Regions from separate parts of the Streptomyces sp. NPDC002133 genome, predicted to be linked through region 1. Evidence: riboswitches for the same ligand, from Rfam matches in the RefSeq annotation. Region 1 holds a riboswitch; each other region holds the start of a gene.
What was found. Region 1 has a riboswitch for cyclic di-AMP ahead of ABT078_RS38950 (M23 family metallopeptidase). Riboswitches for the same ligand answer to the same signal wherever they lie in the genome.
Positions count from the first base shown of each region.

Region 2: linked by a shared signal. The riboswitch ahead of ABT078_RS39160 (M23 family metallopeptidase) and the one ahead of ABT078_RS38950 (M23 family metallopeptidase) in region 1 are both predicted to bind cyclic di-AMP.
Region 3: linked by a shared signal. The riboswitch ahead of ABT078_RS15760 (transglycosylase family protein) and the one ahead of ABT078_RS38950 (M23 family metallopeptidase) in region 1 are both predicted to bind cyclic di-AMP.
Region 4: linked by a shared signal. The riboswitch ahead of ABT078_RS24705 (M23 family metallopeptidase) and the one ahead of ABT078_RS38950 (M23 family metallopeptidase) in region 1 are both predicted to bind cyclic di-AMP.

Region 1 is NZ_JBEOXF010000082.1:20,000-27,145, forward strand. It holds gene ABT078_RS38935 (bifunctional acetate--CoA ligase family protein/GNAT family N-acetyltransferase) at 1-2,403, opposite strand, end outside; gene ABT078_RS38940 (HPr family phosphocarrier protein) at 2,568-2,849, shown strand; gene ABT078_RS38945 (GntR family transcriptional regulator) at 2,997-3,680, opposite strand; gene ABT078_RS38950 (M23 family metallopeptidase) at 3,866-4,639, opposite strand; cyclic di-AMP (ydaO/yuaA leader) riboswitch at 4,653-4,816, opposite strand; gene ABT078_RS38955 (M16 family metallopeptidase) at 5,025-6,413, opposite strand; gene ABT078_RS38960 (M16 family metallopeptidase) at 6,410-7,146, opposite strand, start outside.
Region 2 is NZ_JBEOXF010000084.1:5,552-12,697, reverse strand. It holds gene ABT078_RS39185 (aspartate aminotransferase family protein) at 1-144, shown strand, start outside; gene ABT078_RS39180 (helix-turn-helix domain-containing protein) at 438-1,055, shown strand; gene ABT078_RS39175 (DUF6126 family protein) at 1,052-1,213, shown strand; gene ABT078_RS39170 (tyrosine-protein phosphatase) at 1,261-2,076, opposite strand; partial or broken gene ABT078_RS39165 (GH36 C-terminal domain-containing protein) at 2,348-2,846, shown strand; cyclic di-AMP (ydaO/yuaA leader) riboswitch at 3,178-3,336, shown strand; gene ABT078_RS39160 (M23 family metallopeptidase) at 3,341-4,333, shown strand; gene ABT078_RS39155 (SGNH/GDSL hydrolase family protein) at 4,509-5,306, shown strand; gene ABT078_RS39150 (carbohydrate kinase family protein) at 5,699-6,616, opposite strand; gene ABT078_RS39145 (TetR/AcrR family transcriptional regulator) at 6,646-7,146, opposite strand, start outside.
Region 3 is NZ_JBEOXF010000012.1:104,896-112,041, reverse strand. It holds gene ABT078_RS15770 (cytochrome P450 family protein) at 1-1,119, shown strand, start outside; gene ABT078_RS15765 (transglycosylase family protein) at 1,269-2,213, shown strand; cyclic di-AMP (ydaO/yuaA leader) riboswitch at 2,473-2,643, shown strand; gene ABT078_RS15760 (transglycosylase family protein) at 2,647-3,309, shown strand; gene eno (phosphopyruvate hydratase) at 3,658-4,944, shown strand; gene ABT078_RS15750 (FtsB family cell division protein) at 5,024-5,488, shown strand; gene ABT078_RS15745 (DUF501 domain-containing protein) at 5,532-6,059, shown strand; gene ABT078_RS15740 (Ppx/GppA phosphatase family protein) at 6,172-7,086, shown strand.
Region 4 is NZ_JBEOXF010000028.1:79,757-86,902, reverse strand. It holds gene lhgD (L-2-hydroxyglutarate dehydrogenase) at 1-1,184, shown strand, start outside; gene trmB (tRNA (guanosine(46)-N7)-methyltransferase TrmB) at 1,451-2,221, shown strand; gene ABT078_RS24710 (PrsW family intramembrane metalloprotease) at 2,307-3,656, shown strand; gene ABT078_RS24705 (M23 family metallopeptidase) at 3,905-4,963, opposite strand; cyclic di-AMP (ydaO/yuaA leader) riboswitch at 4,975-5,110, opposite strand; gene ABT078_RS24700 (PP2C family protein-serine/threonine phosphatase) at 5,361-6,530, opposite strand; gene ABT078_RS24695 (MerR family transcriptional regulator) at 6,851-7,146, opposite strand, start outside.

The DNA.
Region 1 (7,146 bases):
GATGTCCTCGTACTCCGGCACCTTCCCGGGCTCGGCGGCCTCCCGCCGCCACTGCGCGTACCGCACGACCTCGCCGAGCGCCCGCACGGCCCGCTCGGCGGCGGGGAACGCGGGGATCCGCGTCGCGGACACGGGACGCCCCGACGAGGCGTCCGGCCCCCCGGCCCCGGCCTGTGCCGGACCGTGCGCGGCCGGCCGGCCTCCGTCCCCGGCCTCGGTCTCGGTCTCGGTCTCGGTCTCGGTCTCGGTCTCGGTCTCGGTCTCGGTCTCGGCACCACCGTCACCGCTGTGCACCCTGCCGGAGCCCGGGGACGCGGCGCTGCCCGGAAGGCCGGACGCCGCATGGCCGGCGGCAGCAGGACCGCGGCCGCCGGGGCCGCCCGGGGCCGCCGAGTTCGGGCCGAGGGCCGGGCGCAGCCCGCCTGAGGGCGATGCGGGCGAGGGCGCGCCGTCGACGGGAGGCCGAGGGCGCGACCCCGGATCCCGAGTCGGCACAACCGGGTCGGCCGCGGAGGCGCGGCGCTGCGGGCCGGAGCCGGCCGCCGCGGCGAGGGCGTCCGCCAGGCCGCCGAGTTCGACGTGGACGACGAGGACCGGCTTGGCCGGTCCCGTCGCCGCTGCCGCGCGGAGGGCCGTCGCGAGGACCTCACCGTCGCCGGACTCGGTGACCCCGCCGTCGCCCACCCAGGGGATCGCGTTGACGACGACCGCGTCGCACGCGTCGTCCCGCAGGGCCTCGCCGAGCGCCGCCCGGAAGTCGTCCGGTGTCGCCGCCGTCGTCAGGTCGCGCGGCGGCAGCGGGCGCAGCCCCTCCGTCAGGCAGGCGTCGTAGGTGAGGAGGCCGAGGGACTCGGAGTTGCCGAGGATGGCGACGCGCGGCCCCGCCGGCAGCGGCTGTCCCGCGAGCAGCAGGCCCGCGTCGACGAGCTCCGTGACCGTGTCGACGCGGATGACGCCCGCCTGCGCGAGCAGCTCGGACACGGTCGCGTACGGCACCCGCGTCGTCGGCACCGCGTGTCCGGGCGGCGCGCTCCCGCTGTGCCGGGCGCCCTTGACGACCACGACGGGCTTGACCGCCGCGGTACGCCGCGCGAGACGTGTGAACTTCCGCGGGTTCCCGATCGATTCGAGGTACAGCAGGACGACGTCGGTGTCCTGGTCCTCGTACCAGTACTGCAGGAAGTCGTTCCCGGACACGTCCGCCCGGTTCCCCGCCGAGATGAAGGAGGACAGCCCGGCGCCCCGTCGGTGCAGCCCCGACAGCAGCGCTATGCCGATCGCACCCGACTGGGTGAACAGCCCGATCCGGCCGCGCGCCGGCGACTCGGGCGCGAGCGACGCGTTGAGCCGTACAGCCTCCGAGGTGTTGATGATCCCGAAGGCGTTCGGCCCGATGATCCGCATCCCGTACGAACGTGCCTGGCGCACCAGTTCGCGCTGCCGCTCCCGCCCCTCCGCCCCGCTCTCGGCGTATCCCGCGGCCAGCACGACCAGACCCTGCACCCCGTGCTCGCCGCAGTCGGCGACGGTCTCAGGCACCCTTTCGGCCGGTACGGCGACGACGGCGAGATCGACGGGCTCCCCGGTCTCCGCGACGATCTCCGCGACCGAGCGGTACGCGGGGACGCCGTCCAGCTCGCGCACGTCAGGTGCGAGATTCCGGTTCACCGCGTACGCACGCCCGGTGTAGCCGGAGTCGAGCAGATTGCGCAGCACGGTACGGCCCACCCCGCCCGGCGCCCGCCCTGCTCCGATCACCGCCACCGACCTGGGCGCGAGCAGCCGCTGCACGGACCGCGCCTCGGCGCGCTGTTCACGGGCGCGCTGCACGGCGAGCGACTCGGCCGTCGGCTCCAGGTCCAGCGTCAGATGGACGGAGCCTTCCTCGAAGCTGCGCTTCTGTGTGTATCCGGCGTCCGTGAAGACCTTGATCATCTTGTTGTTCGCGGGCAGCACCTCGGCCGCGAACCGCCTGATTCCCCGCTCCCGCGCGACCGCTGCAATGTGCTCGAGGAGCGCGGAGGCGACGCCCCTCCCCTGGTGTGCGTCCTGCACCAGGAAGGCGACCTCCGCCTCGTCGGCGGGCTTGGACGCCGGCCTCCCGTTGGCGTCGATCCGGTCGAAACGGACGGTCGCGATGAACTCGCCGCCCACCGTCGCGGCGAGACCGACCCGGTCCACGTAGTCGTGGTGCGTGAATCGGTGCACGTCCTTCGCGGAGAGCCGGGGGTACGGCGCGAAGAAGCGGTAGTACTTGGACTCGTCCGAGACCTGCTCGTAGAAGCTGACGAGCCGCTCGGCGTCCTCGGTGGTGATGGGCCTGATGCGCGCAGTGCCACCGTCACGCAGCACCACGTCGGCTTCCCAATGGTCGGGGTAGGCGTGATCCGACGGGGTCTGCATGGGGAAAGAGTACGGCTCGGGCACCGGTCGCGAAGCCCGGGAGGCGGGTGCAGTCTGAGGGCACCCGCGCGTGGCCCGGACGCCGGCCGACGGCCGTTGCCGAGCACTGCACCACACATGAGAGACTGGTCTAGACAACCGCTTAGGACTTGAAGGGCACCACCATGGCTGAGCGCCGCGTCACTGTCGGCTGGGCCGAGGGCCTCCACGCCCGCCCCGCTTCCATCTTCGTCCGTGCCGCCACGGCCTCCGGCGTCCCGGTGACGATCGCCAAGGCCGACGGCACCCCCGTCAACGCCGCCTCGATGCTCGCGGTGCTCGGCCTGGGCGCGGAGGGCGGCCAGGAGATCGTCCTCGCCTCGGACGCGGACGGCGCGGACGCCGCGCTCGACCGTCTCGCGAAGCTGGTCGCCGAGGGTCTCGAGGAGCTCCCCGAGACCGTCTGACCGCTGGTCCCGCCCCGGGAAAGGACCTTGCACCCGCCCCGGCAGGGAATGACAAATAAATAGAAACGGCGGAGCCGCAGCAACCGGGAATTTCGGTCAGCGGCTCTGCCACTTTCAAATATCCCCTCTTTGTATACGGCGCTTCTGTTAATTGCGGACGCTCGCCGTGTTTACGGCGTGTTGCGAAGTCCTCACCGTCCCGCGCGTCGTGATGCGCAGCCTGTGCGCCCCCGCCATCCGCTCGGCGTGCATCGCGGTGAGCGCCCGCGCCCGCTCCGCGTCGCCGCGTGACACCGCGTCCACGATCGCACCGTGCTCGGCCCAGGACTCCACCGGCCGAGCGGGCTGCTCGACGGCGTACATCCAGGCGACCTTGTGCCGGAGCTGGGTGAGGAGCGCGATGAGTCCGGGGCTGCCGGAGGCCTGCGCGAGGGTCTCGTGGAACCAGCCTCCGAGCGACCGCAGATCCTCGCCCTGGCCCCGGCGCGCCCGCTCCTGGCCGAGCCTGACCAGGCCGCGCAGCACTTTGAGGTGGGCTTCCGTGCGCCGCTGCGCGGCCCGTGCGGCGCCCAGCGGCTCCAGCAGCATCCGGATCTCCAGCAGGTCGGCGGCCTCCTGCTCGGTGGGCTCGGCGACGCACGCTCCCGCATGTCTGCGGGTGACGACGAAGCCCTCGGACTCCAGGGTCCGCAGCGCTTCGCGCACCGGGACCCGGGAGACGCCGTAGCGGCGTGCCAACTGCTCCTCGGTGAGCCGGCTGCCGCGCTCGAAGACACCGGAGACGATGTCGTCGCGGATCGCCGTGCATACCGAGCGCGCAGGAATGCGCATACCGAACCTCCGCCTTTAATCCGCGCGAAACCCAGTCGAGCGATGTCTGTTCGGTGACTCTATTGCAGCCGGCCGGAATTTCCGATGGCCTGCCGGAATCCATGGATATCTTTTGGCCTGAATACGCCGAAAGCCCCGGCCGGTCGCCATGACCGGGCCGGGGCCCACGGCTGCGGAGGCGGGCGTCAGACGCTCACGCCGTGGCCGCGCAGATACGCGACCGGGTCGATGTCCGAGCCGTAGTCGGGGCTCGTGCGGGCCTCGAAGTGGAGGTGCGGGCCGGACGAGTTGCCGGTGGACCCGGACAGGCCGATCCGCTGGCCCGGGGTGACGGTCTGGCCGACCGAGACGCCGATCGACGACAGGTGGCCGTACTGGGTGTACGTGCCGTCCTTCATCTTGATCACGATGTTGTTGCCGTACGCACCGCCCCAGCCGGCCTCCACGACCGTACCCATGCCGACGGCGACGACCGGAGTGCCGGACGGGGCATGGAAGTCGACGCCGGTGTGGCTGCCGGAGGACCAGACCGAGCCGCCCGCCTGGTAGGCCGTGCTGACGTGGGAGGCGGCGACCGGGAGCGTGTAGGACATCAGGCGCTTGCGCTCGGCCTCGCGGGCGGCGCGCTCCTTGGCCTCGCGGGCCGCCTTGACGCGGGCCTCCGCCTTGCGCTTCGCCTCAGCCTCGGCCTTCGCGCGGGCGGCGGCCAGATCGGCCTCGTACTGCTGGGCCGCGGCCTGGGCGTCGATCTGCTCGGCGAGGGTGGTGCCGGCGGCGACGGCCTGGGTGAGGCCGGTGTCCTCGAAGGACGGGCTTTCCGTGTCGGCGGCGAGCGCCGGGGAGGCGAGGCCTCCGATGACGCCGGTGGTGGCGAGGGCAGCGGCTCCGGCGATGCCCGCGCGCTTGCGCGTCAGCCGGCTCGGACCACGATGCTTCCCGGTGGCACGGGTGAACGCCATGTAGTGGCTGATCCTTTCCTTCCTTCTCGCCTACCGGGTTAGCTGACGGGTTCGGAGCAGGAAGGTCTCCTACGGGCCCCTCCGCACGAGTGCGAAGGCGTCCGATTCACCCCAGGGGACATGTGGGTCCCCGGCTCCCCAGGCTCGCGCCCGACGGGGACTCGGCGATGGCTGTCCGATGCCGCTGGTGCGGCTGGTGCAACCGGCGGACAGCGCAGAAGACGCTAAGCCGGACATCTTTCAATCACCAAACGGACACGGAGATTTGTTGTGCATGCCACAGGCCAGACAGGCAGCCTCTCCAATAAAACGGACATACGGGAGGGCCCCGTTGGCACGATGCCAACGGGGCCCTCCGGGTGCGCCGGAACCGACCGGCGGTCAATCAGCCCGTGACAACAGTCACTTCACCGATGCCCAGCGCCCTGACCGGCTCCTCGATCTCGGCCGCGTCGCCCACGAGGACGGTGACGAGCCTGTCCACCGGGAAGGCGTTGACGACCGCGGCCGTCGCCTCGACCGTGCCGGTGCGGGCCAGGCGCGTGTACAGCTGCGCCTGGTAGTCGTCCGGCAGGTGCTGCTCGACCTGGTCGGCGAGCGTGCCCGCGACCGACGCGGCGGTCTCGTACTTCAGCGGGGCCACACCCACCAGGTTCTGCACGGCGATGTCGCGCTCGGCGTCGGTGAGGCCCTCCGCGGCGAGGGTGCGCAGCACCTTCCAGAGGTCGTCCAGCGCCGGGCCGGTGTGCGGGGTGTCGACGGAGCCGCTGATGGCGAGCGTGGCCGCGCCCGTGCCGTCGGCGGAGGAGCGCAGGACCTGGGCGAAGGCCCGCACGCCGTACGTGTACCCCTTCTCCTCGCGCAGGACGCGGTCGAGACGGGAGGTGAGGGTGCCGCCCAGGCAGTACGTGCCGAGGACCTGGGCCGGCCAGACGCGGTCGTGGCGGTCCGGGCCGATACGGCCGATGAGCAGCTGCGTCTGCACCGCGCCGGGGCGGTCGACGATGACGACGCGGCCCCTGTCGTCGGCGGTGATCGACGGCATGGGACGGCTCTCGGCCGCGCCACCGGTCCAGGCGCCGAGGGTGTCGGCGAGCACGGCATCCACATCGACACCGGTGAGGTCGCCGACGATCACGGCGGTGGCGGACGCGGGCCGGACATGGCCCTCGTAGAAGGCCCGCACGGCCGCGGAGTCGATGCGCTCCACGGTCTCCTCGCTGCCCTGGCGGGGCCGGGACATCCGGGAGGACGCCGGGAAGAGCTGTTTGGACAGCTCCTTGGCGGCGCGGCGGGCCGGGTTGGCGGTCTCGTGCGGGATCTCGTCCAGCCGGTTCCGTACGAGCCGCTCGACCTCGCTGTCGGCGAAGAGCGGCGCACGCAGGGCCTCGGCGAGCAGGCCGAGCGCCTTGAGGAGGCGGGAGACCGGCACCTCGAGGGAGACGCGGACGCCGGGGTGGTCGGCGTGCGAGTCCAGGGTGGCGCCGCAGCGCTCCAGCTCCGCGGCGAACTCCTCCGCAGTGTGCTTGTCGGTGCCCTCGGAGAGCGCCCGGGCCATGATCGTGGCTACACCGTCGAGGCCCTCGGGCTCGGCGTCCAGCGGGGCGACGAGGAAGATCTCGACGGCCACGACCTGCTGGCCGGGGCGGTGGCAGCGCAGGACGGTCAGCCCGTTGTCGAGCACACCGCGCTCGGGGGCGGGGAAGGCCCACGGCCTGGCCTCGCCCGCCTGCGGCTGCGGGTGGAATTCCATGGTCACGGCAGCGTCGGTCACTGGTCCGCCCCCTCCTCGTCGTCGTTGTCCTCGGTGTCCTCGGCGGACTGGACGGGCTCGTACACCAGAACCGCCCGGTTGTCCGGGCGCAGCCGGGCCTGGGCGACGGCCCTGACCTCCTCGGCGGTGACGTCGAGGACCCGCGACACGGCGCTGAGCGCCAGCTGGGGGTCGCCGAACAGCACGGCGTACCGGCAGAGTTCGTCGGCGCGGCCCGCGACCGTACCGAGCCGGTCCAGCCACTCGCGCTCCAGCTGTGCCTGGGCGCGCTCCATCTCCTCGGGCGTCGGGCCCTCGGCGGCGAACCGCTCCAGCTCGTCGTCGACGGCGGACTCGATGTCGGGCACCTCGACCCCGCCGGACGTCTTCACGTCCAGCCAGCCGAGCGAGGGCGCACCGGCGAGCCGCAGCAGGCCGAAGCCCGCGGCGACGGCCGTGCGGTCGTGGCGCACCAGACGGTTGTGCAGCCGGGACGACTCACCGCCGCCGAGGACGGTCAGCGCCAGGTCGGCGGCGTCGCACTCGCGTGTGCCGTCCTGCGGCAAGCGGTAGGCGGCCATCAGGGCGCGGGCCGGAACCTCCTCCTCCACGACCTCGCGCAGCTGCTCGCCGATGATGTCGGGCAGGGTGCCGTCACGCGGCGGCTGCTTGCCGTCGTGCATCGGGATGGAGCCGAAGTACTTCTCGATCCAGGCGAGGGTCTGCTCCGGGTCGATGTCGCCGACGACCGACA
Region 2 (7,146 bases), on a different contig from region 1:
ATTCCGCCACTGATCATCGAAGAGGCGGACGTCGACCGTTTCGTCGCGGCCTTCACGGCCGTGATGGACGACGCGCACGGCGGCAATGGGCTGATGTGGGACTTCGGCAAGACGCTCGTGAAGCAGGCCGTCGCCAACCGCTGAGCCTCGCGGGCCGTCCTCGGCGGCGGCGGCCCGCTCCCGGCCGGGCGCTTCGGGCGGCCCGGCTGCCGCCGCCGGCTCCCGCAGCAGGAACGCCGTCCCCGATCCGGCCGCCGCGTCGCGGGCCACGCCCCTCGAGGCGAGGCGTCCGGGCGCGGGCAGCAGCGGCAGCAGCGGGTGGGGCGGGGGCGCACCCGCGCCCCGCCGCCTGAGCGGCGGCGCAAGCGGGCCTCCCAGCCCTTTGCCTAAGGGGTAATGAATTTGCCTTAGAGGAAAATTACTGGCGCAATAGAGGCATGAGCCTTCCCAGCGGACACCAGGCAGGCGGGCCGGCCGGGCAGCCGGCGGACGAGCTGCCCGACGTCGCGCCCCGGCTGCGGGAGCTGCGCCGCCGCCGCGGCCTCACCCTGGAGGCCGCGGCCCAGCGGGCGGGCCTCTCGCCCGCCCATCTCTCCCGGCTGGAGACCGGCAACCGGCAACCGTCGCTGCCCATGCTCCTCGCCCTCGCCAGGGCCTACGGTACGACGGTTTCCGACCTCCTCGGCGAGTCGGCACCGGAGCGCGACGCGATCATCCGGGGCGGCGAGATGGGCCCGGCGGAGGCCGACGGCTGGACGTACCGGCAGGCCGGTGGCCGTGCGCGGGCCATGCAGGCCCTGCGCCTGCGTGTGCCCTACGGGAGCCAGGGCGACCTCGTCCGGGTCCATCCCGGCGAGGAGTGGCTGTACGTGCTCGAAGGCTGGCTGCGGCTCGGCCTCGGCGACACCGTGCACGAGCTCGAACCCGGGGACAGCGCCCATTTCGACTCGCTCACGCCGCACCGGATCGCCGCCGCCACACACGGCGGCGCCGAGCTGCTCTTCGTCCACACCCTGCTGCAGAGCCCCGACCCGCACGCACACCCGCACGCCTGAGGGGACCCGTCAGGCAGGGGAAGACGTCGTCGAGCCGGGAGGCGAACCAGGAGCAGAAGTGCCCCGTCCGGCTGATCGTCCGGCTCTTCGCGTATGTGGTGGCAGGCCACCTCTTCGCGGCCTTCCTCCGTCCGCTGTTCACCGCCGGGGCCGAGTGACCCCGACCGTGGTCGGGAGAGCCGGTCCGGAGACTCGGCCGGGAGACTCAGACCGAGCCGTCCAGCAGCCGCTCGCGCAGGCGCTCGCGCGTCTCGGGCGAGATCCGGAGGCCCTCGGCGAAGTAGCGCTCGGTGCCGCCCCAGGTCTCCTCGATCGTCTCGAGAGCCGCCGCAAGATAGTCGGCCCGGGCATCGAAGAGCGGGCTGAGCAGCTCCATGACCTCGGGCGACATCCCGGCGGGGGAGGTGTCGCTGCGGCGCACCTTGTAGCGGCGGTGGGGGTCGTTGGACTTGAGGTAGTCGGCCTCGACGGCGTCCCGCTCGACGCCCACCGCCAGCAACGAGATGGCGATCGACAGTCCCGCGCGGTCCTTGCCCGCCGCGCAGTGCATCAGTGCCGGGACGCTGTCGTCCGCCAGCGCGTGCAGCACCCCGCTGTGCTCCGCGGTGCGCTCCTTGATGATCATGCGGTAGGAGGCGGACATCCGGTCGGCCGCCTTGCCGTCGGCGAGGATCGACCTGAGCTGTTCGAGGTCGCCGTCGCGGACCATCTTCCAGAACTCGGCGCCGTCGGCAGGGTCGCTGAGCGGGATGTTGACATTCCGCACGCCGGGCAGCTCGACGTCGAGGCCCTCCAGCTTGTGGTCCGCAGCGTTCCGGAAGTCGAAGATCGTGTGGAGCCCGAGCGAGGCGAGGAAGGTGGCGTCGCTCTCGGTGGCGTGCGCGAGGTGACCGCTCCGGAAGAGCCGTCCGTACTGCACGCGTCGCCCGTCCACGGTAGGCAGTCCGCCCACGTCCCTGAAGTTGCGCACGCCTGCGAGCTCGGGTTCGGTCGACGGGGTCTGGGGCAGCTGCTGCGTCACGGGGGCTCCTCCGTGTCTGCGGTCGGCACTGCTCGCCGACGATGGCGCGCTCCCGACCCTACGACATCGATTCCTCAGGCAATCATCTTGGTTGCGGCGCCAAGAGCGTTGCCTCCAGGGACGGTTCCCGCTGATGATGTGTGGGTCTGTGCAGATCTGGGGGGTTGCGGTGATCCAGTCGGTCGGTGAGGGGCGCATCTGGCTTCTGTCCGGGCGTACGTGCAGCTACGCGCTGCACGTCACCGACCGCGGCGAGCTGCTGCATCTGCACTGGGGACCCCGCAGCCCGAATGTGCGGCTCAATGGCGGAATCAGCTCCCTGCGGTTCCGTTTCGTCAACGCGATGGCCGGGGTGCTGGGCGTCGGCGGCGACCTCGCGCGGTGGAGTAGGAGTAGAGGACGAGCTGACCGAGGCCCGCGGCTGGGTGGACCCCTAGTAAGGCTGGGTGGACCCCTCTGAGAAGATCAGGCCGGTCGTGCAGCACGGCGAGCTCCACCGGCTGCGCCCGCCGGAGGGCGGGCTGAGCGCTGTGCAGTACGTGCGCGGCGACGAGGTCGTCGTCCTGGCCTGGCTCGAGGCGCAGAGCCACGGGGAGCGGCCGCCCGCGCTCAGGCTGCGCGGGCTCGACCCGGCGGCGGCTCACGAGTGTCTGGACACGCAGACCGTCCACCGGGGTGCGGTGCTGCTGCATCACGGAAAGGACACGGGGCTGCGCGGTGACCGCGACGCTGTGGTGCTCCGGCTGAGCCGCAGATCCGGCCGGATCTGACCCTTCCGCCCTTACGGGTGCATCGAGTGGGATGCCTACTCAATGTGGCTTCTGTCCGTATTGAGGCCTTTGGTGGAACACGCCCCGGTTGTAAGGGGGATGGGCCTCGTTGCGTGAGCGGGATCATATTCGTGACGTTCTGTTGTCGTGTCCCGCAATCAATTGCCTTTGTCCGCAAGGCAATCAGAGATCCGTAATCGACGGAGGGTGACCGGGAATTCCCTGTTGTCGGAACCCGGGTGAATGCCGGGTTAATGAGATGGCTTGTTCCCGTCGACCGGCTCCCTTAAGTTCGCCGCAATCCGGTCGGACCGCCTAATCCTGCCGCCGACCGGAATACGCACCCACCCCCCACGCGTGGCAGGAGCGGGGGACCCAGGTAGAACGCCGACCGGAGTTCCGGACGGCTAGGGGTCAAGCCGCACACCTCGCGGCCGGGCGTCTCCAGCCCGCACCCGACAGCTCACCTCGTAGGCGCCGGAGAGGAATTCGCCATGCCCAAGGGCAAGCATCGTCGTCCGAGGACCAACCCCATCTCGCGCGGATTCGTCGCCGCGGGCACGGGTGGTGCCGCCATCGCACTCCCCCTGATCGGCGCCGCGGGTGCGCACGCCGCGGACACGTCCGCGCCCACCGTCGCCCCCGAGCGCGTCGCCACCATCGCCCACAAGGCCGCCGCCCCCCAGGCGGCCCAGACGGGGAAGGCGGCCAAGACCTACACGGTCGTGTCCGGTGACTACCTGTCGAAGATCGCCGTGGAGCAGGACGTCCGGGGCGGCTGGAAGAAGCTGTACGCGGACAACCGCGAGACCGTCGGCGAGAACCCGTCGCTCATCCACCCGGGTCTCAAGCTCACGCTCGGCGTCAAGGCCCAGGCGAAGGCTCCGGCCGAGGCCCCCGGCAACGAGAAGGCGAAGGCGAAGGCGTCGAAGGCCGAGGCGCCCGCCAAGGCCGACGCGCGGGCCGAGGCTCCGGCGAAGGCCGAGCGCTCGCAGGCGCGCGCCGAATCCGGATCCGATGCCGCCCAGGCCCCCGCCGCTGCCGCTGCCGCCGCCCCTGCCCCCGCCGCGCAGAGCAACTTCTCCGGCTACTTCGCCCCGGTCGACGCGAGCATGACCACCGCCTACCGCACCGCCGGAGCCATGTGGTCCAGCGGCTACCACACCGGTGTCGACTTCGCAGCCCCCACCGGCACCTCCGTCAAGTCGGTCGGCCCCGGCACCGTCGTCTCGGCCGGCTGGGCCGGCGCGTACGGCAACCAGGTCGTCATCCGGCACGACGACGGCACGTACTCGCAGTACGCCCACCTCTCCCAGCTCTCCATCTCGTCCGGCGAGAGCGTCACCGGCGGGCAGCAGATCGGCCTCTCCGGCTCCACCGGCAACTCCACCGGTCCGCACCTGCACTTCGAGATCCGCACCACCCCGGACTACGGCTCGGACATGGACCCGCTCGCCTACCTGCGCCAGTACGGCGTCTCGATCTGAACCTGACGTAACGTCAGCAGTGTCCGCCGCCCTCCGACCTGACCCGGAGGGCGGCGGGCGTGCATGTGGCCGTATTCCCGCCGAGCGGAAAACTGACCAGGTGGTCTATCTCACGCCCCGTCAACACCTCCCTACGGTGGCGTAGGTCACTTAGCGCCGTGAATGATGTCTCGACGTGGCAGACGATTCGAGATCAACGGAAAACAGAACATTCGGGTCGTACGCGGCGATCGGTGACAGCTTCACCGAGGGCGTCGGGGACCCCGGACCCGAGGGTCAGTTCATGGGCTGGGCGGATCGCTTGGCGGTCCTGCTCGACGACCGCGCACCGGAGCACGCCTTCCGCTACGCCAATCTCGCCGTGCGCGGCCGCCTTCTCGATCAGATCGTGGCGGAACAGGTCCCGCGCGCGAGGGAACTCGCCCCCGACCTGGTGACGTTCTGCGCGGGCGGCAACGACATCATCCGGCCCGGCACCGACCCCGACGACGTCGCCGAGCGCTTCGAACGAGCCGTCGCCGACCTCACCTCGGCCGTCGGCACCGTCATGGTGACCACCGGCTTCGACACCCGCGGTGTGCCCGTGCTACGCCATCTGCGCGGCAAGATCGCCACGTACACCGCGCACGTCCGCGCCATCGCCGACCGCTACGACTGCCCGGTCCTCGACCTCTGGTCGCTCAGGTCCGTCCAGGACAGGCGCGCCTGGGACGACGACCGGCTGCATCTCTCCCCCGAGGGACACACGCGCGTGGCGCTCCGCGCCGCCCAGGTCCTCGGGTTCTCCGTCCCCGTCGACCCGGATCAGCCATGGCCCTCGCTGCCGCCGCGCGGCACGCTCGAGGTCCGGCGCGACGACATCCACTGGGCGCGCGAGTACCTCGTCCCGTGGATCGGCAGGCGGCTGCGGGGCGAGTCCTCCGGTGATCACGTGGAGCCGAAGCGTCCGGATCTGCTTCCACTGTCAACTTGACCCGGCCCTGAAAGGGACCGGGCTTGGAGGTAGTGCCCAACTGGCTGCTGGGTGGGCTCCTCCGTCCACTCGCCGACAGCGCGGCAGCCTGGTCGGCCTCCGGCATCAGCTTCACCTGCGTCACGAGCTTCACGAGCGCGATCGTATCCATCCATGTCCCCGCGCTGGGGGGGCAAACCCCTATGTCCGCAGGGGCCGTACGGTCGTCTACACCCATCGAGAACCAGAAGCGTCCCGGCCAAGGTCGACGGCGCGGGCCGTTCACCGACGGGATCCTTCGACGCTGCGAAGAGATCATGCGCGACCGGGGGGAATCGCTAGATCATGCGCACCGCGAAGGAGGGTGTCGCCTGGACCTTCGGGCTCGACGCGTCGGTGTACGAACTGCTGCGTCAGACCTGAGCCGCGGCCAGTTCCTCGGGGCGGATCAGCGCCGAGCTGCCCCGGCCCGTACAGGCGTGGGCCCCGGCCACCGCGCCCAGCCGGGCACAGTCCGCAGCGGGACGGCCGGCCAGCCGCCCGTAGAGGAAGCCGCACACATACGCGTCCCCGGCGCCGTTGGAGTCCACCACCGGCGCGGGCGGCGCCACGGCCGGGACCGGACGTGGTGTGCGGCCGCCCTCGCGGGTCATCACATACGAGCCGCCGGCTCCGGCCGTCGCGACCACGGTGTCCGCCCGCCCTTCGCGCAGGATCTCCCGCATCACCGACGCGATCCGCTCACCGGCCCCCGCCGCGCTGAGGAAGACCACGTCGGAGCGGAGTGCGAACTCCTTGTGGTAGTCGTCCACTCCGTCCCAGTCGTGGAGGTCGGTGGAGACGGGAACACCGAGTTCGGCGATGTCGTCGTAGAGAAAACGGGCGAAGTTCATGATCGACAGATGTACGTGCCGGGCCCGTCGCAGATGCGGCAGGTAGAAGTCGCGCGGCATACGCAGATCCACGGCGTCACGCGCGTCGTAGAAGGACATCCTGCGGCCCGCCGAGTCGACCAGGTTCACCGCACGTCGCGTACCGGCGGGAGAGACCAGGTGCGCGAAGTCCACACCGCCCTCCGCGAGTCGTTCGCGGACCTGCAGGCCCGGTGCGTCGTCTCCGATGAAGTCCAGGAATCTGACGTCGAGTCCGAGGGAGCGGCAGCCGAGGGCCACGTTCCCTCCCGTGTGCCCCGGCCACTCCGTGATCGGGGGTACCCCGACCGAGTCCGCGAGCGGGACCGGCAGCGAGTCGACGCGGACGACCGTGTCGACCCCGCTGCCGCCGATCACCAGGACGTCAAGTTCCGGCCGGTCCTCGTGTTGCGCGGACACCGCTTCCCCTCCCATGAGCCTTCGGTGCGCTACGCACTCTGTCGTGTCAGCGCTTGGCGGTCGAGCCCCAGTTCACGGGCGAGGGCCTCGTCCGTCCACTCCAGCATCGCGGCGCGGCTGAGCGACCCCGCGTACGACGTCATCTGCACCGCGAGACCGTCCAGCAGAGCCGTCAGCCGCCACGCCGCAGACCCAGGGTCGGCGCAGCGGAACTCGCCGGCGGTCGCGCCCTCCGCGATGACCGCGGTCAGCTCGGCCTTCCACTGCTGGTCGAGATCGCGAGCCACTTCGCGCAGGGCCGGTTCGCGCAGCGACGCCGCCCAGCCCTCGATCCACAGGCGCCAGCCTTTCGCCTGACCCGTCGGGGCGTACCAGCGGACGGCGGCGCGCAGACGGCGTACCGCGGATGTCCGACGACCGAGGATCTTGCGCAGATGGGCCAGGTCGCCCTCCGCGGCATAGCCGAAGGCGGCGGCGACGAGCCGCTCCTTGGTCGAGAAGTGGTACAGCACCAGGGCGTTGCTCACCCC
Region 3 (7,146 bases), on a different contig from region 1:
TACGGCGATGCCCGGCAGGCGCTCGCGGACCAGCGGCTCAGCAAGAATCCCGCGCATCACGACGAGCCGGCGCACGCGAAGGGCAAGACGGGCATCCCGGGCGAGCGCAAGGCGGAGCTGATGACGCATCTGCTGAACATCGACCCGCCCGACCACACCCGGCTCCGCCGGCTGGTGTCGAAGGCCTTCACGCCGCGCCGGGTCGCCGAATTCGCGCCGCGCGTACAGGAGCTGACGGGCCGGCTGATCGACACGATCGTCGCGAAACAGGACGGCGCGGCCCAGGGAGAGGCCGACCTCATCCACGAGTTCGCGTTCCCGCTGCCCATCTACGCGATCTGCGACATGCTCGGCGTCCCGCCGGAGGACCAGGACGACTTCCGGGACTGGGCGGGGATGATGATCCGGCACGGCGGCGGGCCGCGCGGCGGGGTCGCACGGTCGGTGAAGAAGATGCGCGGCTATCTGGCCGAGCTGATCCACCGGAAGCGGGAAGCGCCGGGCGACGACCTGATCTCCGGGCTCATCAAGGCCTCCGACCACGGCGAGCACCTCACCGAGAACGAGGCCGCCGCCATGGCCTTCATCCTGCTCTTCGCCGGCTTCGAGACCACGGTCAATCTCATCGGGAACGGTGTGTACGCGCTGCTGCGGCACCCGGAGCAGCGGGCGCGGCTCCAGGCGTCCCTCGCCGCCGGCGACTCCACGCTCCTCGAGACCGGCGTCGAGGAGCTCCTGCGCTTCGACGGTCCCGTGGAGCTGGCCACATGGCGGTTCGCCACCGAGCCGCTGACCCTGGGCGGGCAGGACATCGGCGTCGGCGACCCGGTCCTCGTCGTCCTCGCGGCGGCGGACCGCGACCCGGACCGGTTCCCGGGCCCTGACGTCCTCGACCTTGCGCGCCGGGACAACCAGCACCTCGGGTACGGGCACGGCATCCACTACTGCCTCGGTGCGCCGCTCGCCCGCCTGGAGGGGCAGACCGCGCTGGCGACGCTGCTGACCCGTCTGCCCGACTTGCAACTTGCGGTCGATCCGTCCGAATTGCGGTGGCGTGGGGGGCTCATCATGCGTGGATTGCGCACTCTGCCCGTTCGGTTCACTTCTCAAACGAGCTGACAGATCATCAACTCTGTGACTTTCACGTGATCTCCGCTGCATCGACTTGTGACTGACGTTCGAATGCGGCTACGTTCACCGTCAACGCGGGACTCCTCGGTCCCCTGGGGGCTCACGGGTCCCCTGCAGTCACACGGAAGGTCACGCGCATGCTCTCCGGGAACGGTCGACACCGCCGCCCCCGCCAGGCTCCCGCCCTCGTCGTCGCCGCAGGAGTGACCGGCTCGGCCATCGCCATCCCGCTGCTGGGCGCGGGCTCCGCCACCGCCGCCGACGCCACCACCTGGGACCGCGTCGCGGACTGCGAGAGCGGTGGCATGTGGAGCGCCGATCTCGGCAACGGCTACTACGGCGGACTGCAGCTCTCCCAGGACACGTGGGAGGAGTTCGGTGGCACGGCGTACGCGCCGCGCGCCGACCTCGCCAGCCGTTCGCAGCAGATCGCGGTCGCCGAGAAGGTGCTCGCCGCCCAGGGCCCGTCGGCATGGGCGAGCTGCGCCGTGATCACCGGCCTCGCGATCGACGGCGGCAAGGCAAAGGTCGACCCCGGGCTGACGCCCGGCGTGAACACCAAGGGCGACTCGACGGGCTCGGCGGACGAGGAGGTGGACCCTCCGTCGTTCGGCGACGGGGCCGACGCCTCGACCCCGCCCTCCGCCCCGGCCTCGTCTGCGCCCAGCCGGTCCGGGCAGTCCTCCGGGAAGCCCTCGGGCGGGGCGTCCACCGAGACGTCCGCCACCCCCGAGTCGACGGCGTCCACCCAGGACGTGACCGAGGGCGCCGAGAGCGGCTCCGGCAAGCACCGCGGTTCCGCCGCCGAGGAGCGCGAGGCGGGCAATTCGGGCAATGACCGGGAATCCGGTCGACATGCCTCACGGGATGACGCATCGGCACGAGACGGCGCTGCTGCGGCAGATGGGTACACCGTCCGCCCCGGCGACAACCTGTGGGCGATCGCGGACGCGAACGAGGTGCCCGGCGGCTGGCCCGCTCTGTACGAGGCGAACCAGGAGACCGTCGGCTCCGACCCGGACCTCATCCTCCCTGGCCAGAGTCTCGATCTGGGCCTGAAGGAGAAGCAGTTGAAGAAGTAGTTAGGGTGCTTATGTCCACTTCTGTGCAAGTGAGACATGAGTCTCTTCCGGTCAACTGGCGTGCTGTGGCTGCCAAGTCCGGTCATCCCGCTTCTCACCTGCGAAAACGGACATCTGTCCAGGGTGGGTAAGGGCGATTTCTCCCCGATGTTCGACTTTGAACATCGGGGAGAAGTGCGTTTACGGTCTGAACCGCTCGCCACCGCGGGCCCCGTCGACCGTCACGCCGAATCCTGCCGTCGGTCGAAGGGAACAGTCGTCGCGTCAAGCGCCGTAGGCAGGAGCGGGGGACCCAAGGTAGGTGCCGCGTCCGCCCCATGAGGGACGGTCACGGCTCGGGGTGAAGCCGCGCGCAATGGTCGCGCGTGGCCGGGCAACTCACTTGGCCCGAACCCGACAGCTCACCTCGTAGGCGTCGGTGAGGGGAAACTCCATGCTGCTTTCCGGCAAGGGCACGCACCGCCGCCCGTCCAAGGCGATCCGCCTCGTAACGCTCGCCGGTGTCACGGGTGCCGCGATAGCCGCGCCGCTCGTCGTGACCGGTACGGCGTCCGCCGCCACCGCCTCCGAGTGGGACGCGGTCGCCCAGTGCGAGTCCGGCGGCAACTGGTCCATCAACACGGGCAACGGCTACTACGGCGGTCTGCAGTTCTCGGCCTCCACCTGGGCCGCGTACGGCGGCACGGCGTATGCCGCCTCCGCCGACCAGGCCTCGAAGTCCCAGCAGATCGCGGTCGCCGAGAAGGTCCTCGCCGGCCAGGGCAAGGGCGCGTGGCCGCACTGCGGCGTGGGCCTGTCCAACGCCGCGTACACCGGTGGCGCCGCCGAGGCCGCCCCGAAGCCCGCCGCGCCCAAGTCCGAGACCCCCGCCCCGGCGCCGAAGCGCTCCGAGGCCCCGACCACGCGCTCCGCTCGCGCGGCCGCCCCGGTCAAGAAGGGCGACGGCGAGTACACGGTCAAGGCCGGCGACACACTCAGCGGGATCGCCGGGGCCGAGAACGTCAAGGGCGGCTGGAAGAAGCTGTTCGACCTGAACAAGGACGTCATCGACGACGCGGACGTCATTCACCCCGGCCAGAAGCTCCACCTGAGCTGACGACCCGGCTCCGGGACCGATCCCGGCTCCGGGGCTCCCCGACCCGGACTCCCGGGACGCCCGTAGTCCCCACGCTCCCGTACCCCGGTGGACCCGGTGGACCACCGGACGCACGCACCCCCGCCCCCAGCCACCCCGGCCCGGCGCACCTTCCCCCGTAGGTTCCCCGTAGCCCTGTGGGCAAGGGAGGTGCCGCCAGGCCGGGGTTTCTGTCTGTTTCATTCCCTTTTTCGTCCCACGGGGCGGGCAGCGGCCGGCCGCTGCCCCGGGGCCGGATAGGCTCATGTCGCAAGGCCGAAGCGACCCTGCACCACATGCGTCACATTTAGCGTCACATCCCAGAAGGAGATGCTCGTGCCGTCCATCGACGTCGTCGTAGCCCGGGAAATCCTGGACTCCCGAGGCAACCCCACGGTCGAGGTCGAGGTCGGCCTCGACGACGGCAGCACCGGTCGTGCTGCCGTGCCCTCCGGCGCCTCCACCGGTGCGTTCGAGGCCATTGAGCTCCGTGACGGAGACCAGAACCGCTACCAGGGCAAGGGCGTGGAGAAGGCCGTCCTCGCCGTCATCGAGCAGATCGGCCCCGAGCTCGTCGGGTACGACGCCACCGAGCAGCGCCTGATCGACCAGGCGATGTTCGACCTGGACGCCACCGACAACAAGGCGTCCCTCGGTGCCAACGCCATCCTCGGCGTCTCGCTGGCCGTCGCCCACGCCGCCTCCGAGGCCGCGGACCTCCCCCTCTTCCGCTACCTGGGCGGGCCGAACGCGCACCTCCTGCCGGTGCCGATGATGAACATCCTGAACGGCGGCTCGCACGCCGACTCCAACGTGGACATCCAGGAGTTCATGATCGCCCCGATCGGCGCGGAGTCCTTCTCCGAGGCGCTGCGCTGGGGCACCGAGGTCTACCACACCCTCAAGAAGGTCCTGAAGGAGCGCGGTCTCTCCACCGGTCTCGGTGACGAGGGCGGCTTCGCCCCGAACCTGAAATCGAACCGTGAGGCCCTCGACCTCATCCTCGAGGCCGTCAAGCAGGCCGGTTACGCGCCCGGCAAGGACATCGCCCTCGCGCTCGACGTCGCCGCCTCCGAGTTCTACAAGGACGGCAAGTACCTCTTCGAGGGCAAGGAGCGCTCCGCCGCCGAGATGACCGAGTACTACGAGGAGCTCGTCTCCGCGTACCCGCTCGTGTCGATCGAGGACCCGCTGTTCGAGGACGACTGGGCCGGCTGGAAGGTCATCACCGACAAGCTCGGCGCCAAGGTGCAGCTGGTCGGCGACGACCTGTTCGTCACCAACCCGGAGCGCCTCGCCCGCGGCATCGAGGACGGCGCCGCGAACGCGCTGCTGGTCAAGGTCAACCAGATCGGTTCGCTGACCGAGACCCTGGACGCCGTCGAGCTGGCCCAGCGCAACGGCTTCAAGTGCATGATGTCCCACCGCTCCGGCGAGACCGAGGACGTCACCATCGCCGACCTGGCCGTCGCCACCAACTGCGGCCAGATCAAGACCGGCGCCCCGGCCCGTTCCGAGCGCGTCGCCAAGTACAACCAGCTGCTGCGCATCGAGGAGATCCTCGACGACGCGGCGGTGTACGCGGGCCGCAGCGCCTTCCCGCGCTTCAAGGGCTGACACCCCTGCTTCCGTACGTCCCCGCACCCGGTCCCGTACCGTGTGCGGGGACGTACGTACGTAAAGGGGAGGCGCGCACATGGCCCGGGACCGGTTCTCCACCGCGACCCGACTGAGGCTGCTCGGCGAGCAGACCGCCGCCCGCGTCTACCGCTCGCAGAACCGCCGCCAGGCCCGCCGCTCCCGGCTCACCGGCCGGGCGGCCTTCCTCGCCCTGGTGGTCTGCTCGCTGATCGTCGCGCTCGCGTACCCGATACGGCAGTACGTGTCGCAGCGGAACGACATCGCCGAGCAGGAGCGGCTCGCCGCCGCCGCCCGCGCACGCGTGGAGCAGCTGCGCGACGAGAAGGCGCGGCTGCAGGACGACGCGTACATCATGCGTCTGGCGCGCGAGCATCTGCACATGGTCCTGCCGGGCGAGACGGGCTACACCATGATCGACCCGCGGGCCGGCCGGCAGCCCCGAGCCGAGGAGGGCGGCGCCGCCCGTCCCTGGTACTCGAACGTGTGGGACGGCGTCGACCACGCGGACGCGGGCCGCTAGCGAAGTCACGAAAACGAACGAAGAGACGTACGGACACATATATATGGACACGCCCCCTCCCACGACGGAGCACACCCCGCCCACCGAGGCGGACATCACCGCGTTCGAGGCCCAGCTGGGCCGGCCGCCGCGCGGTCTGCGGGCGATCGCCCACCGCTGCCCCTGCGGCAACCCCGACGTGGTCGAGACGGCCCCGCGGCTGGAGGACGGCACGCCGTTCCCGACGCTGTACTACCTGACCTGCCCGCGGGCGGCGTCCGCGATCGGCACCCTGGAGGCGAACGGGGTCATGAAGGAGATGACCGAGCGCCTTCGGACCGACCCCGAGCTGGCGGCGGCGTACCGGGCGGCGCACGAGGACTACATCGCGCGGCGCGACGCGATCGAGGAGCTGAAGGGCTTCCCGAGCGCGGGCGGCATGCCGGACCGCGTGAAGTGCCTCCACGTCCTGGTCGGCCACTCGCTGGCGGCGGGACCGGGCGTGAACCCCCTCGGCGACGAGGCGATCGCGATGCTCCCGGAGTGGTGGGCGAAGGGCCCTTGTGTCGCGCCGGACGCGGACGAAGCCTGAGAAGTCCCCCTCGCCCTTTCCCGTGGCGCTGCCCCAGACCCCCGGTACCGTCCGGTGGGCCCGTGTGCCTGTCCTCAATCGCCGGACGGGCTCGGAATCCCAAGGAGCCCCCATGACCCGCGTCGCCGCCGTCGACTGCGGCACCAACTCCATCCGCCTGCTCGTCGCCGACGCCGACCCTGCCACCGGCGAACTGGCCGAGCTCGACCGCCGGATGACCATCGTCCGTCTCGGCCAGGGCGTCGACCGCACCGGCCGCCTCGCGCCCGAGGCGCTGGAGCGCACCTTCGCCGCCTGTCGCGAGTACGCCGAGGCGATCAAGGGGTACGGCGCCGAGAGGGTCCGCTTCGTCGCCACCTCCGCCTCGCGCGACGCCGAGAACAGGGACGAATTCGTCCGGGGCGTCCTCGACATCCTGGGCGTCGAGCCCGAGGTGATCAGCGGCGACCAGGAGGCCGAGTTCTCCTTCACCGGCGCCACCCAGGAGCTGCCCGGCCACGAGGAGCGACTGGTCGTGGACATCGGCGGCGGCTCGACGGAGTTCGTCGTCGGCCACGACCACGTGGAGGCCGCCCGCTCCGTGGACATCGGCTGCGTACGGCTGACCGAGCGGCACTTCCGCAGCGATCCGCCGACCGCCGCCGAGGTCGCCGCCGTGCGCGCCGACATCGCCGCCGCGCTCGACCTCGCGGGAGAGACCGTGCCGATCCGCGAGGCGCAGACGCTCGTCGGCCTGGCCGGCTCGGTGACGACCGTCGCCGCGATCGCGCTGGGCCTGGAGCAGTACGACTCCACTGCCATCCACCACTCCCGGATCTCCCGCGAGCAGGTGGCCGAGGTGACCCGCCGACTCCTCTCCTCCACGCACGACGAGCGTGCCGCGATCCCCGTGATCCACCCCGGCCGGGTGGACGTGATCGGCGCCGGGGCGCTGGTCCTGCTGGAGATCATGGAGCGCATCGGCATCGCCGAGGTCGTGGTGAGCGAACACGACATTCTGGACGGAATCGCCTGGTCGATCGCCTAGCACCGCCGCCTCGGCAGCCCGCCGCGAAAAACTTCGTGAAGTTCTTCACAAGGAAAAGGG
Region 4 (7,146 bases), on a different contig from region 1:
TCATCGGTCTGTCGACGGCGTACGCCCTGACGCGCGCCGCGCCCGGCACCTCCGTCGTGGTGCTGGAGAAGGAGTCCGGCCCCGCACGCCACCAGACCGGGCGGAACAGCGGGGTGATCCACAGCGGGATCTACTACCGGCCGGGGTCGCTGAAGGCGCGGTTCGCCGTGCGGGGCGCGGCGGAGATGGTCAAGTTCTGCGCGGAGTACGGAATTCCGTACGAGGTCACCGGAAAGCTGATCGTCGCCACCGGGCGCGAGGAGCTGCCGCGGCTGCACGCCCTCGTGCAGCGCGGCAGGGAGAACGGGATTCCGGTGCGCGAGCTGGGCCCCGCGCAGATCTCGGAGTACGAGCCGCAGGTGCAGGGCGTCGCGGCGATCCATGTCGGGACGACCGGGGTGTGCGACTTCGGCGCGGTCGCGGCGCAGCTCGCGGAGACCTCGGGCGCCTCGGGCACGGAGGTCCTCTACGGCGAGCAGGTCCGGGCCGTCGACCGGCGCCCGTGGGGTGTCGCGGTCCGTACGTCCTCCGGGGGTCCCCGCGCCGAAGGCAGGGGGAGGATCGTCCGGGCACGGGTCCTGGTGAACTGCGCGGGGCTGCACTGCGACGAGGTCGCGCGGCTCACGGGCGACGAGCCCGGCATGCGGATCGTCCCCTTCCGGGGGGAGTACTACGAGCTGAGTCGCCCCGAGCTCGTGCGCGGGCTGGTGTATCCGGTGCCCGACCCCGCGTTCCCCTTCCTCGGTGTGCACCTCACCCGGGGCATCGAGGGCGCTGTCCACGTCGGTCCGAACGCGGTGCCGGCGCTCGCCCGCGAGGGATACGGCTGGTCGACGCTCCACCCGCGCGAGCTCGCGGCGACGCTGAGCTGGCCCGGGTCCTGGCGGATCGCCCGCCGCCACTGGCGGTACGGCGCGGGCGAGCTGCACCGCTCGCTGTCGAAGCGCGCGTTCGCGGAGGCGGTGCAGCGGCTGCTGCCCGCGGTGACGGAGGACGACCTGCGGCCGGTGGCGGCGGGGGTGCGGGCGCAGGCGGTGCTGCGGGACGGGACCCTTGTGGACGACTTCCTCATCAAGGAGGCCCCTCGCACGGTCCACGTCCTGAACGCACCGTCCCCGGCGGCGACGGCATCGCTCCCGATCGGCCGCGAGGTGGCAAGGCGGGCGCTGGCACACCTGGCGTGAGGCGCTGCCTCTGATCATTCTGATCATGCGGACCAGGGCCCCGCCCGTGCCCTGACCGCGGCCGTGCGACGCCTGCCTGCCCGCTACCGTCCGTACAGCCCGGGTGTCCGTCATCGGACGACTCGGAACGAGCCTGTCCGTCATCGGACGACTCCGGACGAGCCTGTCCGTCATCGGACGACTCCGGACGAGCCCCGCCTGCCGCGGGGCACCAGGGCGGAGAGAAGCCCGCCGCAGGCACACACCACCCGCCGTACAATCGGGGCATTGTGTCTGAGTTCGAGAACGTCACCACCAAGGGTCCCCGCCCGAAGGGCGAGCCGCGGTTCCCGGGCGGGCCCGCCGCCGATCCGGCCGGGTCGCACCACGAGCGCCGGATCCGCAGCTTCCAGCCGCGCCGGAGCCGGGTGACCGCCGGCCAGGGCGAGGCGCTTCTGCGGCTGTGGCCCACCTGGGGGCTGGACATCGACGGGCTGCGGACCCTCGATCTCGCCGAGATGTTCGACGGACTGCCGGTCGTCCTGGAGATCGGCTTCGGGATGGGCGAGGCGACCGCCCAGATGGCCGCCGCCGACCCCGGTACCGGCATCCTCGCGGTCGACGTGCACACGCCGGGCCAGGGCAATCTCCTCGGGCTCGCGGACCGCGCGGGCCTCACCAACGTCCGTGTGGCCAACGGTGACGCGATCATCCTGCTCCGCGAGATGCTCACCCCGGACGCGCTCGACGGGCTCCGCGTGTACTTCCCGGACCCGTGGCCGAAGAAGCGCCATCACAAGCGCCGGCTGATCCAGCCCGAGTTCCTCACGCTCGCCGCGAGCCGGATGAAGCCGGGCGCGGTACTGCACTGCGCGACCGACTGGGAGCCGTACGCCGAGCAGATGCTCGAGGTCCTCTCCGCACACCCCGGCTTCGAGAACACCCAGGCGGACGGCGGATACGCGCCCCGCCCCGCCTTCCGGCCACTGACCCGGTTCGAGGGGCAGGGCCTGAACAAGGGGCATGTGGTGCACGACCTGCTGTTCCGCCGCAGGTAGCACCCCGGGCGCCGCCCGACCCGCCGGGCAAGTCCGTCGCGTAACCCCGTCGCGCACTGTCAGTGCCCCTGGTTAGGGTCGTCGCGTGTCCGACTGGTCCCCGCAGCCGCAACCGGCCGCGCCGCACCCCGCCGTCCCGGCGTGCGACGAACAGCCCCTGTTCGACGCAGTGCCGGCGCGTGCGCAGTGGCGCTACCGGCCGAGCCGCGCCCTCTGGCGGAGCAAGGCCCTGCGGGCCGGGGCCCTGGTCACCCTGCTCGGCCTCTCCGGCCTGGTCATCCTCGCGCTCGTGCGCGAGCAGACCGGCACCGAGGGCTTTCTGGTGGGCCTCGGCCTCGCCGTGCTGCCGGTCCCGCTGCTGATGGCGGCGTTCCGCTGGCTGGACCGCGTCGAGCCGGGCCCGTGGCGGAACCTCATCTTCGCCTTTGCCTGGGGGGCCTGCGCCGCCGCGCTCGTGGCGATCATCGCGAACTCGTTCGCGACCCAGTGGATAGCGACCGCGACGGCCGATCCGACATCAGCGGACACGATCGGCGCGACCGTCATCGCCCCGATCGTGGAGGAGAGCGCCAAGGCGGCCGCCGTCCTGCTCGTCTTCCTCTTCCGGCGCCGGGACTTCACGGGGATCGTCGACGGGGTCGTCGTGGCCGGATTCACCGCGACCGGCTTCGCCTTCACCGAGAACATCCTCTATCTCGGCAACGCGTTCGGCGAGGACCAGGAGTTCGGCCACTCAGGCTTCGCGTCCGTCACCGCGGCGACCTTCTTCGTACGGATCGTGATGTCGCCGTTCGCCCATCCGCTCTTCACCGTGCTGACCGGCATCGGCTTCGGCTTCGCGGCGATCACGGCACGGCGGCGGAGGTTCCGCAGGACCGCGCTGCCGCTGCTCGGCCTTGCGCTGGCGATGGGCATGCATGCGCTGTGGAACGGCTCGGGGGTGTTCGGCCCGTGGGGTTTCTACGCGGTGTACGCGGCGTTCATGGTCCCGGCCTTCGGGCTGCTGACCTGGCTGGCGGTCTGGACCCGGCAGCGTGAGCTCCGCACCGTCGCGGCCCAGCTCCCCGCGTACGCCGCGGCGGGCTGGCTCTCCCCCGCCGAGCCGCTCGCCCTGTCCTCCATGCGGGCGCGCACGATGGCCCGCGACATGGCGGGCCGCACCCACGGCCCCGCGGCCGCCCGCGCCGTGTCCGAGTACGAGGCCTTCGCGACCTCCCTCGCGTTCCTGCGCCACCGCGCCCACCGAGGCACGGCGGGCCCGGACTTCGTCGCCCGCGAGCAGGAACTGCTCCACCACCTCTGGCAGCGCAAGCACATCGCGTCCCCGGCCCTGACGTACGCCGCCCAGGCGTCGGGCAGGGTCTTGCTTCCGGCTCCGGCCCCGGCTCCGGCGCCGTACCGGGACTACGGGGGCTACAACCCGTACCGGGGATAGGCCGACAGCCCTGACGTCGGGGGGGTGCCGCCAGGGCTGCCGGGGTCGTACGAGCGCGAGGAAACGCCCGGAACGGACGCCCGGAATCGGGCGAAGCGATATGAGCGTGAAAAGCGACGTGCAGCGTGATCGTGGACGCGAACGCCAACGTCGGGAGTCGTACGACGCATCGGGGCATCGGGGCTTCGGCGCATCACGAACCGCCGAAGCACCGAAGCATCAAGCCGCCGAACCGCCGAAGCGGTGAGTCAGATGCTCAGGCCCTTGTCGCGCAGCCACGCCGACGGGTCGATCCCGGTGCCGCCCGCGGTGTGCACCTCGAGGTGCAGATGCGGTCCGGTGACATTGCCGGTCGCGCCGACACGGCCGATCGTCTCGCCGGTGGTGACCGTCTGTCCGGCGGACACGGTCATCGAGGACAGATGCGCGTACCAGATCTCGGTGCCGTCCTCGAGCTCCAGCACCACGCGGTAGCCGTAGGATCCGGACCAGCCCGCCGACTTGACGGTGCCTCCGTGCACGGCCTTCGCCGGCGTACCCGTGGGCGCCGCGAAGTCGAGGCCGGTGTGGTAGCCGGAGGACCACATCGAGCCGGCCTGGCCGAAGGTCGAGGTGATCGTGTAAGAGGACGTCGGCAGGGAGTAGCTCGCGGCGAGCTTGGCGAGCCGCTCGGCCTCCGCCTTGCGCGCCGCCTCCTCCTCGGCCAGCCGCTTCGCCTCCGCGGCCGCGGCCTCGGCCTCGGTCTGCTGGGCCTTCGCCTCGGCGGCCGCCTTCTCGGCGGCGGCCTTCTCCGCGGCGGCCTTCGCCTCGGCGTCGGCCTCGGCCTGCTGCTGCTCGGCCTGCTGGAGGATGCGGGCGCGAAGCGCCTCGCCCGCGCCGGCCGCGTTCTCCCCGCCGTCCGTGGCCGACGCCGTGTCGGCGACGGAGAGCGCGGTGAGCGGCGCCGCGTTCCCGTTGCCGTCCTGCTCGTCGGACCCGTCCGACATCAGGGAGCCCACGCCCGGCAGCGACTTGGCGTCCGGGAGGTTGTCCGTGATGGTGTCGGGCAGGGATATGGAGACGGCGGGCTTGTCCTGCGCGGTGGCCATGCCGCCGGCGCCGACCGCGGCGATGACGCCGACCCCGAGGACGGTGGAGCTCCGGGCGAGCCCGTTGCGCTGCTTGACGACGCGGTGCCTGCCTCGGACCGGGCGGACGGACTCCTCGGTCGGGTTCCACTCCTCCGCGCCGGCCGTGGGGACCCACTCGCCGGCGGGGAACCATTCGGTGGTGGGAGGCTCTTGGAGGGCAGGCTCGTTGGACGCCACGGAGGCGTGCTCCTTTCCTTCCTTCTCGCCTACCGGGTTAGCTGACGGGTTCGGAGCAGGAAGGTCTCCTACGAGCACCATAAAGTGCCCGATTCACCCCAATTGGTGGTTCCCCGGTTCCCTTGCGGAATTCGGCGCGTGCGCGCGGTGCCGTCTCTTGCGACGGCTGGGACGACCGCGCTGCGTTATCGAACGTTAATAGACACCGGGGCGGTATTCCAAGCCGTTCCCACTGATCGTTAACGACTTTGGCCTGGACTTTCCGGGCACAAGAGGGGGGAAACGGGCGAGTTGACCTCCCCTCACCTACCCCCCAGTTTCTGACGGTGCATCAAATGTTATGCGGAGGGCTTCCTTTCGATCACGCTCCGTCGCGACAGGAGGAGCCGTGGGCGATTCAGGGAACCACCGGCATCGTGCGGCGCCGCTCCGGCTGCCGCTCCCCCGGTCGGCTGACCGCCAGCAGCGCCATGTCGTCCGTCGACCCGTCGTTCGTGTGCCGCTGCACGTCGGCGACGACCGCGTCCAGCAGTTCCTCGGGGCCGGGGAAGATTCGACCGCTCAGCCGTTCGCGTGGGTCGTAGAAGGTGCCGTGCTCGTCACGCGCCTCGGACAGCCCGTCCGTGTAGAGCAGCAGCGTGGCCCCGGCCGGGAGCGCCGCCTCGTCCACCCGGTCCGGCCAGGTGCCGACATCGCCCATGCCGAGGGGCAGCGCGGGCTCGCTCGGCTCCAGCACGTCCAGCACGCCGTCCGCGTGCAGCACGAGCGGCGGCGGATGGCCCCGGTTGACCACCCGCACCCGTCCGACGCCGCGCGGGATCTCGGCGAGCAGGGCCGTGGTGAACCCCTCGAACACGTCGGGCTCCGAGCGCCGCGTGCCACCTCTCTTCAGCGCCCGCTCCAGCCGCTGCGCAACCCCCTCCAGGGTGGGCTCCTGCTCGGCCGCCTCCCGGAACGCACCGAGCACGACGGCCACCTCCTCGACCGCGTTCAGCCCTTTCCCCCGTACGTCCCCGACCACCAGCCGCACCCCGTACGGAGTGTCCTGCACGGCGAACAGGTCGCCGCCGATGAACGCGTCCGCCTGCGCCGCCTCGTACCGCGCGGCGATCTGCAGATCGCCGATCCGCGCGGCGGGCGAGGGCAGCACGGCCCGCTGGGCGGCCTCCGCGACGACGCGCGCGGAGGCGAGTCGCGCGCTGCCGCGACGTACGACCTGGTTGATGAAGAGGGCCATCACGGCGACGGTGAGCACGGTCAGCATCTCGGTCACCGACGGGATCTCGGTGAACGTGCCGTTGTACACCTGCAGCCCCGCTTCCGCCGCGAGGGCGCCGACGCCGACCAGCAGGGTGTACAGCGGGGAGAAGAAGGGCGCGGCCACCAGCGGAGATGCGGCGAAGAGCGGCGATGCGGTGTACGACGCCGGGGTGGCCACATCGAAGAAAATCCCGCCCACGATCAGCAGCACGGGCAGCACCTGGGCGATCCGGCGGCCGCCGTCCCGGCGCGGCGCGGCGCCGTCATCGCCGATGCCGTCGTCGCTGTCGCCTGTTCGCTGCCCCACCGATGGTCTCCTGCCCGGTCCGCCCACGGTGCGGACCTACCGTGCCCCACCCAGGCTGGCCGGAGCCGCGCAGCGCAGCGAATCGCCGTCGGCCAACCGGGCTAGCTCCCGGGTCTGCGTCCGGTGCCACGTCGACCGATCGGGCGGTCCGGGCCGCCGGTCACCAGGGGGCCCTCCTGGTGACCTCGGGAACAACGGGTCTCGGTCGGGCGCGGTCGTCGTCCGCCGTCACCCGTCGTGGCCCGCTGTGGCCCTTCGCGGGCCTCCGTGGGCCGTCGTGGGCCGTCGTGGGCCTCCGCGGCAGCCCGCGCCGGTCGTTGTCAGTCGTCGCCGAGGTTGCGCTCCGCGTACACCTTGATCGCGTCGCGAACGAACGCCGCCGCGCCCTCGCCGTGCCGGTCGTAGTTCGCCGCGAAGCGCGGGTCGGCGACGTACATCTCGCCGAGCCCGATGACGTACGACTTCGTCGGCGTGACCGTCACCGACAGCCACTCGACATGCCGCTGCGCGATCGCCTGCACCTCGTCGCTGTCCGCTGCGAGCCCGTCCTTGAGCGCCTGGCCGAAGTCACGGGCGATCCCGGCCTGCCGGTCCTGGAAGGCCTGCTTCTCCTGGG